4 regions of the Pseudoalteromonas sp. SWYJZ19 genome follow, and region 4 is predicted to be linked to each of the others. Evidence: predicted binding sites of a transcription regulator. Region 4 holds the regulator's gene; each other region holds the start of a gene.

Region 1 (3,608 bases), on a different contig from region 4:
GCGAGCAGTGCTGAGCAAGCAATGTTACTGCTTAAAAAAGATCAATTTTCGCTTGTTGTAAGCGACGTGCAAATGGGCGCAATGAGTGGCCTTGATTTACTACGCAGTATTAAATTAAACCACCCTGATTTACCTGTATTGATGATGACGGCGTACGCCACAATTGACGATGCGGTAGAGGCCATGCGCCTAGGTGCAATTGACTACATGGCTAAACCATTTGCACCTGAAGTGCTGTTAAATATGGTGAGTCGTTATTTGCCTGAAAAAGCAAAAGAAACCGACGGCCCCATTGTTGCCGACCCAACTAGTATTCAATTATTGGAGCTTGCAAGTAAAGTAGCACGCTCTGATGCAAGTGTAATGGTACTTGGCCCAAGTGGTTCAGGTAAGGAAGTACTCGCTCGTTATATTCATGATAAGTCGAGCCGATGTAATGAGCCATTTGTGGCGATTAACTGCGCGGCTATTCCTGAAAATATGCTCGAAGCCACTTTATTTGGTTATGAAAAAGGGGCTTTTACGGGGGCGATTCAAGCATGTCCGGGTAAGTTTGAGCAAGCACAGGGCGGGACTATTTTACTTGATGAAATTACTGAGATGGACTTAGGGCTACAAGCAAAGCTGTTACGCGTACTGCAAGAACGTGAAGTAGAGCGTTTAGGGGGTCGTAAAACAATCCAGCTCGATGTACGTATTTTGGCAACCAGTAATCGTGATTTAAAAGAAGCCGTGTCTGAAAATCAGTTTAGAGAAGATTTATATTACAGGCTTAATGTTTTTCCACTAATGTGGCGACCATTGTGCCAACGCCCTGGCGATATTATTGTATTGGCTAAGCATTTAATTGAGCGCCATATAAGTAAAAGCAAAGAGCCCATGGCATATTTAGATAAAGCTGCTGAGCAAAAGTTATTGGCTCATGCGTGGCCTGGCAATGTGCGCGAACTTGATAACGTTATACAGCGTGCACTTATATTGCGAAGTGGCGATACAATAAACGAGCATGCTATTTTTATCGAAAACTTAGTATCTAATAACTTTGTTATGGAGCCATCATTGGCACCAGCGCAAACAGTATCGCCAACAGAATTAGCTCACGCAGATAAAGGCGTTGATAAAAGCACGCTAAGCTCTGCATATTATGATGAAAAATTGCATGCCGAGGATGAGCCTAAGCAAGGTTTACTAGCGGCAGATACCGGTAGCTATAAAGATGAGCTTAAAGACAAAGAGCATCGCATTATTTTAGAAACTCTTGCGCGTTGCCAAGGCAAGCGTAAAGACGTTGCCGAAACGTTGGGCATAAGCCCACGAACTTTACGTTATAAACTAGCGCAAATGCGCGATTTAGGTATTTCACTTCCTGCATAACCTCCTATAAACCCTAAGTTTGCAGTGCAAGCTTAGGGTTGTCAAAACTCTGACTAACACAAATTAAAGTTAACCTATTGTATTTTAATGATTAATTATTTGGCATGCTTTGTGCTTTATTACTTATAAGAGTTCACTGCGTGTCAGAGATAAATTATGAAAATTCAAAACAGTGCTGTATTTCAAGAAATGCAATCAATGGCTTTAGAAGCCGGCCGTAATAATCAAATAAATAAATTGCCGACTCAAGTTCAACCTACTTCTACTTCCCAGTTTGGCGACATGCTAAGTGATGCACTAAATTCAGTGCACGGATTACAACAAGATGCCGCTCAAAAAGTAACAGCAGTTGAGATGGGTGATCGAAGTGTATCGCTTGCTGAGGCGATGATTGCTTCTCAAAAATCGTCAGTTGCTTTTGAGGCTACAGTACAGGTTCGTAATAAACTTGTTGAAGCTTATAAAGAAATCATGAACATGCCTGTTTAATTAGGTAGTGGAGAATTATTGTGGCGCAATCTAACCAATCTACAGACCTAGCACTTGCTGGTGGCGGTATTGACCAAAGTGGTGGTGATGATCAACAAGAACAAAAGTCAGGCTACTTAAGTGCTTTAAATGGTGTTGATGTATTGCGCCAAGTAACATTGGTTATAGCATTGGCTATTTGTTTAGCTATCGCGATTTTTATTATTATTTGGGCTCGTCAGCCAGATATGCGCCCGTTAGGCAAAATGCAAACTGAAGAGCTTATTCAAACGCTCGACTTTTTAGATGCGCAACAAATTGAATATCAACTAGATGGCAACGTTGTGTCGGTTGATGAAAGCGAATACCAAAATATTAAATTGTTAATGACCCGCGAAGGGTTAGAGCAAGGGCCAGCATCTGGCTCTGATATAATTATGCAAGATATGGGCTTTGGTGTAAGCCAACGCTTAGAGCGCGAACGCCTAAAACATGGCCGTGAACAGCAATTAGCACGGACCATTGAAGAGCTTAATAATATTACTCGCGCTAAAGTATTGTTAGCCATTCCTAAAGAAAACGTATTTGCCCGCAGAGAGAAAAAACCATCCGCTACAGTTGTATTAACACTCAAACGTGGACGCTCACTTGACCGTGAAGAAGTAGACTCTGTTGTTGATATGATTGCTTCGGCAGTACAGGGTTTAGAGCCTATGCGAGTTACTGTTACCGATCAAAATGGTCGATTACTAAATTCAGGTTCGCAAAGCTCATTAGCAGCACGCTCTCGTAAAGAATACGATTTAGAACGTAAGCGCGAACAAGAGTACCTTGAAAAAATAGACAGTATTTTAATACCGGTTGTTGGGCTTGCAAACTATACAGCTCAAGTTGATTTGAGTATGGACTTTAGCTCGATTGAGGAAACTCAAAAGCGTTATAACCCAGACCTACCAGCGGTTAGAAGCGAAACCACATTTGAAGAAAATAACATTGGCGGCCTAGCTGTTGGTATTCCAGGTGCGCTTACAAATCAGCCACCGTTAAACTCGAACATTCCTGAGGTTGCGGGGCAAGGTGGTGCAGGCACAGCTACATCACCAACACGCAGCCACAAAGAAGCAACGCGTAATTATGAACTCGACACTACAATTTCTCATAAGCGCCAGCAAAGTGGTGTAATACGTAGAATAAGCGTATCAGTTGCTGTTGACTACATTGCTAAAGTGGGAGAAAACGGTGAAACAACCATGACTCCACGCTCGGTAGAGGCATTGTCAAATATCCGTCGCTTACTACAAGGTGGTGTAGGTTTTGATATGCAACGTGGTGATGCACTTGAAGTAGTGACAGTGCCGTTTGTACGTGAAGAAACAAATTTAGCAATAGAAGTGCCACTGTGGGAACAAGACTGGTTTATGAAAATAGCCCGCCTTGTATTAGGCGCCTTAGTTATCATTGTATTGATAATGGCAGTAGTAAAACCAATGCTTAAACGCTTAATTTACCCAGACGATACACTAGAAGAATACGACGAAGATGCATTAAGTTCAGGCGTAGATATTGGCGACAATACACTTGATATGCTAAATAAAGACTTTGATTCTGCTTCGGTTGGTTTCTCAAGTGATGGTACACTGCAGTTACCGGATTTACATGGCGACGAAGATTTACTTAAAGCAATTCGTGCCCTTGTAGCTAACGAACCAGAACTATCATCACAAGTAGTCAAAGCGTGGTTAACAGAAGATGACTGATCAAGAACA
Region 2 (3,608 bases), on a different contig from region 4:
TAAAAAAGCAATAATCATGCTTGGGTAAACCCAGTAACTTACTTTTTTACGACCAATAATAATAGAGAGCAATATTGTTAGCGTGGGCCATAAATAATTAATAACCGCCATTTCCATTGCCTGATGACGGCTATTTGCCATACCAATAGAAAGCGCCAAGCAAATTTCGTACGATACAAATAATAAAGTACCTACTACCAAGTAGCGTTTCGAAAAACCACTAAACTTGGGCACTCCCATAACCAAAATTAAAAATATCGCACTGACAGAATACATAGCCGCAGCACCACCAATGGGGCTAAACAACTCAGAAATATCCCGTAGTAATGCCACTAAGCAACTCCACAGTAATATTGCAGCGACTCCATATAGTGTATATTTATTTTTGCTTATAAAATCCATTTGCCAACCCAAAAGTACTACTCGTAAATTTGAAACTAAACTAACAGTAATTATTTAATTAAACAATTAAAGTTAATAGCTTAAACCTCTCGCCTGTTTTTAACATCCACCCTTTTTAGTAATTGACCTTTTGGTCAGTAAAGCTACAATCAATCAATACGTTAAACACGCAAACTCTATAATGACCACACAAATAAAACCAAATAAAAAAGAAGTGACACGCGAGAAAAACCAAAAATTAATTTTAGATGCCGCCGAGCAATTGTTTTCGCAATTAGGTTACGACGGAGCAAGTATGAGCATGGTTGCTAAAGAAGCGCAGGTGCCAAAAGCTAATATTTTGTATTACTTTAAAAGTAAAGATGGTCTGTACGAGTCTGTGATCGACCGCATAATAGCTAACTGGAACTTGGGGCTTGATAACGTCACAATTAATGACGATCCAGCTACCGTGCTTTATAACTATATTAAAAGCAAAGTAATACTGGCCGTAGACCAACCAATGCAATCTCGCTTATTTGCCAGTGAAATACTGCGCGGTGCACCTTATTTACAAAACTACTTTAGAACCAATACCCGCCCTTGGGTTAAACAAAAGGTTGATGTACTTCAAGCATGGATGGATGCAGATAAAATGGATAAGGTTGACCCGTACCATTTGCTCTTTACTATTTGGTCTACCACGCAATATTACGCCGACTTTCAGGCTGAGGTTTTACTTGTAATGAACAAATTAGAGTACGACGAAACCGATGTGGCACAAATTACGCAGTCAATTGCCCACATAATTTTAAAAGGTATTGGTCTTAAAGTACCTGAGCAAAGCGAGACTTAACCCATGACACCCTTTACTACACCCGATTTATTTGACGATCATCGCGATAACGTACAAGTTGCAGACAGTGGTCTTTTACACTTTGGCAAAAAAACCACATTTTATGGCAAAGTAGTGACCGTTACCTGCCCAGAAGACAACTCATTTGCCGCCGATATACTGCATGAAAATGGTGAAGGTAAAGTATTAGTTATAAACGGGTTTGCGAGCAAACGCTTTGCGTTTATAGGCGACATTATGGCTGAGCGTGCCCTAAATAATGGCTGGGAAGGCGTAATAATAAATGGCTGTTGCCGAGATATAGAAATACTCGCCACGATGAACTTACCTGTAATGGCGCTAGGCTCTACACCGCGTAGTACCTTAAAGCGTGGCTTTGGTGATAAAAACCAAACTATTGCAATGCTTGGCACCACTATCGAACCTAACGATTGGGTTTATGCCGATATTAACGGTTTAATCATCAGTAAAACACCCCTTATTTAGGACTTAAAACCATATAAATAAAGGCCAACTTGGTGCACCTGCGCACCAAATTGGTCTGTTTTAACTCATTTCAATGCCATTATTTTTACAGCTCTCATTTATAAACCTCATACAACCCACCAAAACCTGACCAATTGGACAGGATTTTAATTTATGGCATTCCTCTTGCTTAGGTTTTAAACAATATAATAAGCTAACCGATTAAAAAGCGGATCAGGCTCTGTAAAATAAAAACAAGATGTTACGCAGTGGGCTGAAAAATAATAAAAATTAATCTGTCTTTTTAATCACCCTAAATCTGGACTGCTTGGTCAGATTTTTTATAACGAGTGGTGATATGAGTACCAAAAATAATAATACGCCCGGTATTTTTTGTGACCATGGTCCTAAAGCATGGCAAACACATTACCAAGGCACACTTATTAATAAGCGCCTTGTGGTAAAAGATGTATTTGCTATTAAAGGCGAGCATAACAGCGCTGGTAACCCACACTGGCTTAAAACAGCTAAACCGGCACAGCAAACATCCAGCGCCATAAACAAATTAATGAGTGAAGGCTGTAATTTTACAAGCTTTACCCATACCGATGAGCTGGCGTACAGCCTAGAGGGAAATAACATTCACTATGGCGCTGCTCAAAACCCTAAATTAAAAGGGCATGCTTGCGGTGGCTCAAGTATGGGGTCGGCGGCTGCAGTTGCTGCTAACTTAGCCGATATTGGCTTGGGCACCGACACTGGTGGCTCAATTAGAATACCCGCCAGCTATTGTGGTTTATATGGCATAAGGCCAAGCCATAACGTGATTGAAAAAGATGGCCTAATACCCTTGGCTCCGCCTTTTGATACCATAGGTTGGCTTACCCAAAGCGCAGAGCTATTAAGCGATGTAGGTAATGTACTGCTACCAAATCAAGCTATTAATAACGTTAATACCTTAGTTATTTGTGAGCCGTTATTTGAACTCGTTGACCCTGCTTTAAAAGCTCCACTTAAACAATTGCTTGAAAAAACCAAACCTAATTTTAAGCACCATAAAGAATTTGAACTACCTAACAGCAGCTTACTAAACGAACTTGCTGATAGTTTTAGAGTACTGCAAGGGCGAGCAATCGCAAAAACGCATAAAGATTGGCTTCAATTGCAGGGGCAACTTCCCCAGTTTGCTCTAGCAATTGCGGCACGTTTTAATATGGCGCTTGCCCTAACCGATCAAGAAGAACAAGAAGCACTAAAAGTACAGCACGAGTGGCAAGCAATCGTCGCTAAAAACCTAAATACAAACAGCTGTTTATTTTTGCCAACCACACCTACAACCGCACCTAAATTAGGCGCCGACAAAAGCGCCTTACGCATGCAAATTATTACACTTTCGGCAATTGCAGGGCTTAGTGGCTCAGCGCAAGTGCATTTACCGCTGGCTGATTTAGCAAATGATCATCCGTATGGTTTTTCATTAATGATGACCCACGGTAACGATAAAAGCCTACTTGCTTGCGTTAAGCACCTAGCTGAACACTTTAAACAGGACACACCGGCATGACCACACACAATATTGCATTTACCGCGTCTCATTTTTCGGCAACAGAGGCGGGTATAAATATACTAAAACAAGGCGGTACAGCTACCGAGGCTATGGTAGCCGCAGCAGCTGCTATTAGCGTTGTATATCCACATATGAACTCAATTGGTGGCGACAGCTTTTGGCTTATCGATAATCCCAATCAAAAAACACCCACCGCTATTGACGCCTGCGGCCGCGCAGCAACTAATACAACACCCTATAACTCGCACACGCAAATACCAGATCGCGGCGGATTAAGCGCACTGACTCAAGCGGGCACAATACGCGGCTGGCAAAAAGCGCTTGAGCTTGATGAACACG
Region 3 (3,608 bases), on a different contig from region 4:
TGGTGGTTGTGCAGGCTCTACCGGTGGTGGTATGAAAGTAGTGCGCGTGTTCTTACTTTACTTGCAGGGTGTGCGTGAGCTTAATCGTTTGGTGCACCCACGGGCTATATATTCAATCAAGCTGGGTCGAAAGGCGTTGCCAGACAAAGTAGTAGAAGCCGTGTGGGGATTTTTCTCTGCGTATGCGTTGGTGTTTATTATTATTATGTTAGCGCTTATGGGCACGGGTATGGATAACATAACTGCGTTCTCAGCCACTGCGGCTTGTTTAAATAACTTAGGTCCAGGTCTGGGTGATGTAGCATCGCATTATGGCGCTATAACCGATGGTGCTAAATGGTTGCTTACCATTGCAATGGTGTTTGGTCGTTTAGAAATATTTACTTTATTAGTGCTATTTACGCCTACTTTTTGGCGTGGATAAACGAGCGGCTTAAGTTTTAAATTACGAACTATTGGGAAAGGGATATGCCAACAAATTTAGAAAAGCTAAAGCATATAAGTGTAGGCAGCTTAGTCGACCTAGAAATATTAACACCTACAAGCAGTAAGCGTGTTAAAACTGAATTAGTTGGTTTACTCGATAAACAGTTTATTATTTTAAATTATCCCAATGCAAAGCGTTTACCTGCGGCGAGTGACTATTTACGTGATGGCGTAATGGTTGTTGTAAGAGCGCTTATTGAAGGTAGTGGTGGGCAAGTTATTGCGTTTCGCCAGCAAATTATGTCGGTAGCCTCTCATCCCGCTAAACTCGTGTTTATAAACTTTCCAAAGCAAGTGCAGTTATTTGCGCTACGCTCACAAACACGCATACCTACCTTATTACCTGCAAAGCTAAAGCTAAGTGACGATAGGGTACTTGAAGGCCTTATTAAAGACATTTCACTCACTGGTGTAATGTTTGATATTAGAGGCGATCAGCAAGTTGAAAGTATTAAAGATATGCAATGCACTGTCGTACTTAATAGCAGTGATAAAGATTTTGAAGGTGAAATTTGCAGTGTTAAAGAGCATGCCGCAGGCGTGCACTGTGGAATTAAGCTACTAGCAAGCGAGGATGAAATGAAAGCCTTTATGAAAGAGCATTTTATAGACCCTTCTGCGCTTGAGCCTACCGTTGAATAAATAGGTTTTCGCTTATTTGCAACAAAAAGGCATTTTATGTCAGTATTTATAAAATGTTTTTTCTCTCTTTCACAATTAAAATTATTATTTAAATAAAACAATTGATTACGTATTGTTTTTTACAGCTTGTTTTTTGTTATTAAAGCTACCTCGTTAAAATTTATCTCAATTATTATTTTAAATCCCTCCTTTTAAAACCGTACATTTAAAAATGTATCTTTTTATATAAACATAACTATATGTTTTTAATGACTTTAATGTCATCTCTTTAAAACGTGTTGCTAAAGGGCAACAATAACTATTCTAAAAACGCCTTCTTGTTGTACGTTTTATATTTAACTTATTGAAAATTAATAGCTTTTAAATGTTGGCATCTAAGTTGTAATAGTCTAAGTGTACTGAACGAAATCGTGATTCAAAGTGAAATACTTAATCGCACACACATAAATTTGAAGGATACATATTATGAAAAGCATTAATAAAACTTTAGCACTTATCGCTATTGCATCTTCTTCAGCCGCTTTTGCTGCAACAGATTTTGACACACTGGATGTAGACGGCAGTGGCACAATTAGCCAAGCAGAAGCATCAGTAGATGCAAAGCTAATGAGCATGTTTTCTGAGCTTGATACTGACCAAAATGGTGAGTTATCAAAAGAAGAATTTTCAGAAGCTTAATTAAAAAGTATTTATCCTGAGTTGCCAAAGACACCTAAGTAGGCAAGGGAGCTTACGAAAGAGGATAACAAGGAAGTGAAAAATTACGTTTTAAGTTAAACGAAGCAATTTTTTTGATAGAACATTGAAGGATTAAGTTATGAAACATTTAAATAAAGCATTAGCACTTATAGTACTAGCATCTTCTTCCGCTGCATTTGCAGCATCAGATTTTGACAGCCTTGATATCGATGGTAGCGGCACAATTAGCCCAAGCGAAGCGGCAGTCGATACAGATTTAATGGCTGAATTTATTGAGCTAGATACCGACGGTAGCGGCGAGCTTTCTAAAGAAGAATTCGCTAATTACTAATTAATCTTTTCAGATTAAACATTTTTCACAGTCAGGGATCTTTGAAAAGGACTTCCCATATTACTAGGAATATTATTATGAAAACATTAAATACAACACTTGCAGTTATCGTTTTAGCATCTTCATCAGCAGCATATGCCGCAGTAGATTTTGCCTCTTTTGATGCAGATGGTAACGGTGCTATTACAATGGAAGAAGCGAAGGTTAACCCTCAGCTTGTAAAGATTTTTGATGATTTGGATACTGATGGTAATGGTGAAATCTCTAAAGAAGAGTTTTCAAAAGTACAGTAATCAATATTTAAGCATACTCCATTAAAGCCGCCTTAATCAGCGGCTTTTTTGTGTATTAAATTAACTAATTAGAGTAACTAGTTAAAGGAATATAGCACTTACTTGGAATAGTTTTTCTACAACGGTAATGTGTTTTTTGTCGATTAAAAACATGATGACATGATCGCCCGACATAATAATTGTATCATCGTGAGCTATCAACACATCGTCATTACGTACTATTGCCCCAATGGTTGTACCTGCAGGAAGTTTTATGTCGGCAATCGCACGACCAACCACTTTAGATGTGTTTTCATCACCATGAGCAACCGCTTCAATGGCTTCTGCTGCGCCTTTACGCAGTGAATACACGTTAACAATATCACCACGGCGTACGTGCGTTAATAACGCTGATATAGTTGCTTGTTGTGGCGATATGGCAATATCTATTTCGCCGCCTTGTACCAAATCAACGTAAGCTCCACGTTGAATAAGTACCATGGTTTTTTGTGCGCCCATACGTTTTGCAAGCATGGCCGACATAATGTTTGCTTCATCGTCGTTGGTTACGGCAATAAATACATCGACTTGTTCAATATGCTCTTCTGAGAGCAGTTCTTGATCAGATGCGTCACCACAAAAAACGACCGTGTTATCGAGCATTTCTGAGAGTTGCTCGGCACGTTCTTTACTGCGTTCAATTAGTTTAACGGTGTGATTTTTTTCAAGTGAGCGGGCAAGGCCTGCTCCAATGTTACCGCCACCAGCTATCATAATTTTTTTGTACGAACGCTCAAGTTTTTGTAGCTCGTTCATTACTGCGCGTATATGTTTTGTAGCGGCAATAAAGAATACTTCGTCATCGGCTTCAATAACGGTGGTACCCAGTGGTTTTATTGCTTTACCTTGACGATAAATAGCAGCAACACGAGTCTCTACATTAGGAATATGTTCTTTAAGTGCAGATAACGCATAACCTACTAATAAACCCCCATAGTAAGCTTTTACGGCTACTAACGAGAGCATGCCATCAGCAAACTGCAATACTTGCAGAGCACCAGGGTAGTCAATTAGACGGCGAATATACTTAGTGACCAGTGCTTCGGGAGCAATGTAATGGTCGATAGGTAAATCATCGTTTTGAAATAGTTTTTCACGGTATTTTAAATATTGCTCCG
Region 4 (3,608 bases):
GTCTGAATTTGCCATGTGAATTTTTGCACTATGCTGTGATTGGCCAAATAATCTTTAACGGGTTGATCTAACCCATTTAAAGGTTTTAATTCAGGTTCCCAATGTGGATTTGGTAAAAAGCGTGCATCAAATACGTAATCTGCTTCTTTTGGTATACCGTATTTAAAACCAAACGATTCAAATGTGACAATCAGTTGCTTATCTTTTTTACCTAAAATCTTTTCACGAATAGATTCAGCAAGTTGATGAACACTCAAATCAGTTGTATCTATCATAAAGTCGGCGCGGGTGATTAATACATCAAGTAATTCTTTTTCTTTTTTGATGGCTAAATCAAGAGGCAACGAGTCAATTGATAGTGGGTGTAATCTACGAGTTTCAGAAAAACGTTTGATCAATGTTTGGTCGTCGCTATCTAAATAAAATAACGTAGGTTTTGCAAAGCCAGGCAAGTATTCAAGAATATCGTTAAATTCATCTTGTTGTTTAGGGATGTTACGCACATCAATGCTAACAGCAATTTTATCATAGCTATCAGACACACTGCGAACTAATGAAGGAAGCAAGTTAACTGGAATATTATCTACGCAATAATAACCTAAATCTTCTACAACGCGTAAAGCAACCGACTTTCCAGAACCAGAACGGCCGCTTATGATAATTAACTCCATTTAACACCCTTTATAAAACTATGATTGATTGACAATAACTTGGTAAAGCTCAGCATCTGATTTTGCACTGCGTAACTGTTTACAAAAATCTTTGTTGTTTAGTTTATCAGCAATGGTTGCTAGAGTCTTTAAGTGCTGCTGGTTATCGCCATCTGGTACGATGAGTGCGACGAAAATATCAACAGGGCGATTATCGATTGCATCAAAATTTATTGGAGTTTCGCTAACGAGTACTAAAGCCAAAGGCTCTTCTGCACCGCTCATTCTTCCATGAGGAATGGCAATGCCACGCCCTATACCTGTACTACCCAATTTTTCTCTGCTCATTAAAGCATTAAGAATATCTTGTTGCGGTAAATACGGAAGTTTGTCGTGAGCAAGTTCGCTAATGAACTCTAAAATTCTTTTTTTGCTATTAAAAAGGACCGCAGCTTTGCTGCAGTCCTGGCATATAAGTGAGCTTAATTTCATCATATTAGTGTCGAGCAAGCTTCTCTTTGTGTTTAATTACTTGTCGATCGAGCTTGTCGATCAACGAGTCAATGGCGGCATACATATCTTGATGTTCTGTAGAGGCAAATAGCTCAGCACCGCTTACGTGTATGGTGGCTTCTGCTTTTTGATTTAATTTTTCTACATCGAGAATGACATGAACATTATTAATATGATCAGAGTGTCTTTCTAGCTTCGCAAATTTGGTATTAATATAGTCTCTTAGTGAATCGGTTAATTCTACGTGACGACCAGTTAAGTTTAGTTGCATAAGCATTACCCTCTTTTTTTTGCGTCTTAAATCAAACTTTTACGTTGATTTGACGGTGGAATAGCCAGAGATTCGCGGTATTTTGCGATTGTACGTCTCGCTACTTTAATTCCTTGCTCAGCCAATATATCCGCTATTTTGCTATCACTCAATGGTTTTGCTGAGTTTTCTGCTGCGATTAATTTTCGGATAAGCGCACGGATTGCTGTAGATGAACATTCACCACCGTTTTCGGTGCTTACATGGCTTGAGAAAAAATATTTAAGCTCAAATATACCACGGGGTGTGTGCATATACTTTTGGGTTGTTACGCGCGAAATTGTTGATTCGTGCATTTCTACCATTTCAGCAACATCATTTAAAACCATTGGTTTCATGGCTTCAGGACCGTGTTCAAAAAAGCCTTGTTGTTGCTTAACAATACAATTTGTCACTTTTAATAGCGTGTCGTTTCTACTTTCTAAGCTTTTAATAAACCATTTAGCTTCTTGTAAATGCGAGCGAATAAACTGGCTGTCACCACTGGATTTTACAGTGCGAGACATTGCCGCGTATTGGCTATTAACACGAATTTTAGGCATGCTGTCTGGGTTTAACTCAACAACCCAGCGGCCTTTAATTTTTTTAACTGACACATCAGGAATAACATACTCAGATTCTTCTCTTACAATAGTATCTGCAGGTTTAGGGCTAAGAGTATGTATTAATGTCATTACTTCCTTAAGCTCTTCTTCTTTGAGCTTAGTTTTCTTCATTAATGTACGATAGTCACGAGCAGCTAATAAATCAATATGCTCGGTTAAAATCATTTTTGTTTCATTAATGTAAGGTGTTTCTTTATCAAACTGGTTAAGCTGAATACACAAACACTCTTGTAAACTACGTGCAGCAATACCGACAGGATCAAACAGTTGGATGCGCTTTAGTACTGCTTCAATTTCATCAAGTTCGACTTCGTTATCTTCTTCGTTTTCTTGATTAAAGCTTTCTAAAATCTCTTCGCAGCTTAGTGTTAAAATACCTGAATCATCAACTGCTTCTACAATCGCAATAGCGATGGCTTCGTCTGTAGGGCTAAATGGCGTTAGTTGTAATTGCCACATTAAATACTCATGAAGCGTCTCTGTTGAGGCGCCTTGGTATATTGATTCGTCTTCAGGCATTGGACCTGATGATGCTGCAGGGGCGGCACTCATGTACTCATCCCAGCTAACATCCATAGCCATGTCGTCACTTAGCGTGTCTTTTGCAAGTGCTTCACCACTATCTTGTTCGTATTCGCTTGGAGCATCATCGGCAGATGCGCTAACAGTTATGTCATCGGTATCAGCTTTTTGCTCGTTTTTACCTGCAGCGTCTTCGGAATAGTCTGGTTCTTCAACCTCTAATAGCGGGTTGCTGTCGAGAGCTTCTTGTATTTCTTGCTGGAGATCCAATGTACTGAGTTGCAACAAACGAATAGCTTGTTGCAGCTGTGGAGTCATTGTAAGTTGCTGGCCCATGCGCAGCTGTAGTGATTGCCTCATGTATCTCTAACAATCCTTTTATGTTGTTATAATTAATACTAGCAGATGCTTAAAGACATGGCGTAAATGTTACAGCCTAAATTGCTCGCCTAAGTAAACATCGCGTACTGTTTTATCATTTAATACGTGTTCTGGAGTACCTGATGCAATCAGCTCCCCATGAGAAACAATGTAGGCTTTTTCACAAACATCAAGGGTTTCTCTTACATTATGATCGGTAATCAATACACCAATCCCACGATTTTTGAGATGTTCTATTATTTTCTTTATATCTAATACAGAAATCGGGTCAACACCTGCAAATGGTTCATCCAATAATATAAATTTAGGATCGGCTGCCAGCGCACGTGCTATTTCCACGCGGCGACGTTCGCCACCCGATAATGCCATACCTTGGCTATCACGAATGTGTTGTATGCTAAATTCATCTAATAATTTATCGAGCGTGTCTTCTCGGGCTTGTTTATTTAACTCTTTGCGTGTTTCTAAAATTGCCATTAAGTTTTGATAAACAGTCAGTTTTCTAAAAATTGAAGACTCTTGTGGTAAGTAGCCAATGCCTAATCTAGCACGACTATGCATAGGTAAAAGAGTAATATCGTTATCATCGATAGAGATTTTACCTTTGTCGCTAGGTACAAGTCCCAC

Evidence for each region. The regulator sigma-54, encoded in region 4, starts transcription at its own class of promoters, with help from an activator protein. The targets are predictions, from matches to a motif close to GTTGGCACGNNNNTNGNNT.
Region 1: the regulator sigma-54 is predicted to act here: its motif matches at 1,473-1,491, upstream of fliE (flagellar hook-basal body complex protein FliE).
Region 2: the regulator sigma-54 is predicted to act here: its motif matches at 1,876-1,894, upstream of I6F45_RS17445 (amidase family protein).
Region 3: the regulator sigma-54 is predicted to act here: its motif matches at 1,495-1,513, upstream of I6F45_RS18405 (EF-hand domain-containing protein).

The regions. Positions count from the first base shown of each region.
Region 1 is NZ_JADYXI010000008.1:43,844-47,451, reverse strand. Features, by position in the region: gene I6F45_RS09915 (sigma-54-dependent transcriptional regulator) at 1-1,374, shown strand, start outside; gene fliE (flagellar hook-basal body complex protein FliE) at 1,531-1,863, shown strand; gene fliF (flagellar basal-body MS-ring/collar protein FliF) at 1,884-3,599, shown strand; gene fliG (flagellar motor switch protein FliG) at 3,592-3,608, shown strand, end outside.
Region 2 is NZ_JADYXI010000021.1:13,322-16,929, reverse strand. Features, by position in the region: gene yddG (aromatic amino acid DMT transporter YddG) at 1-402, opposite strand, end outside; gene I6F45_RS17455 (TetR/AcrR family transcriptional regulator) at 584-1,237, shown strand; gene I6F45_RS17450 (putative 4-hydroxy-4-methyl-2-oxoglutarate aldolase) at 1,241-1,723, shown strand; gene I6F45_RS17445 (amidase family protein) at 2,061-3,266, shown strand; gene I6F45_RS17440 (gamma-glutamyltransferase family protein) at 3,263-3,608, shown strand, end outside.
Region 3 is NZ_JADYXI010000024.1:8,375-11,982, reverse strand. Features, by position in the region: gene I6F45_RS18415 (TrkH family potassium uptake protein) at 1-424, shown strand, start outside; gene I6F45_RS18410 (flagellar brake domain-containing protein) at 469-1,128, shown strand; gene I6F45_RS18405 (EF-hand domain-containing protein) at 1,594-1,806, shown strand; gene I6F45_RS18400 (calmodulin) at 1,946-2,158, shown strand; gene I6F45_RS18395 (EF-hand domain-containing protein) at 2,236-2,451, shown strand; gene trkA (Trk system potassium transporter TrkA) at 2,533-3,608, opposite strand, start outside.
Region 4 is NZ_JADYXI010000002.1:182,935-186,542, forward strand. Features, by position in the region: gene rapZ (RNase adapter RapZ) at 1-671, opposite strand, end outside; gene ptsN (PTS IIA-like nitrogen regulatory protein PtsN) at 690-1,142, opposite strand; gene hpf (ribosome hibernation promoting factor) at 1,147-1,434, opposite strand; gene I6F45_RS02715 (RNA polymerase factor sigma-54) at 1,461-2,960, opposite strand; gene lptB (LPS export ABC transporter ATP-binding protein) at 3,030-3,608, opposite strand, start outside.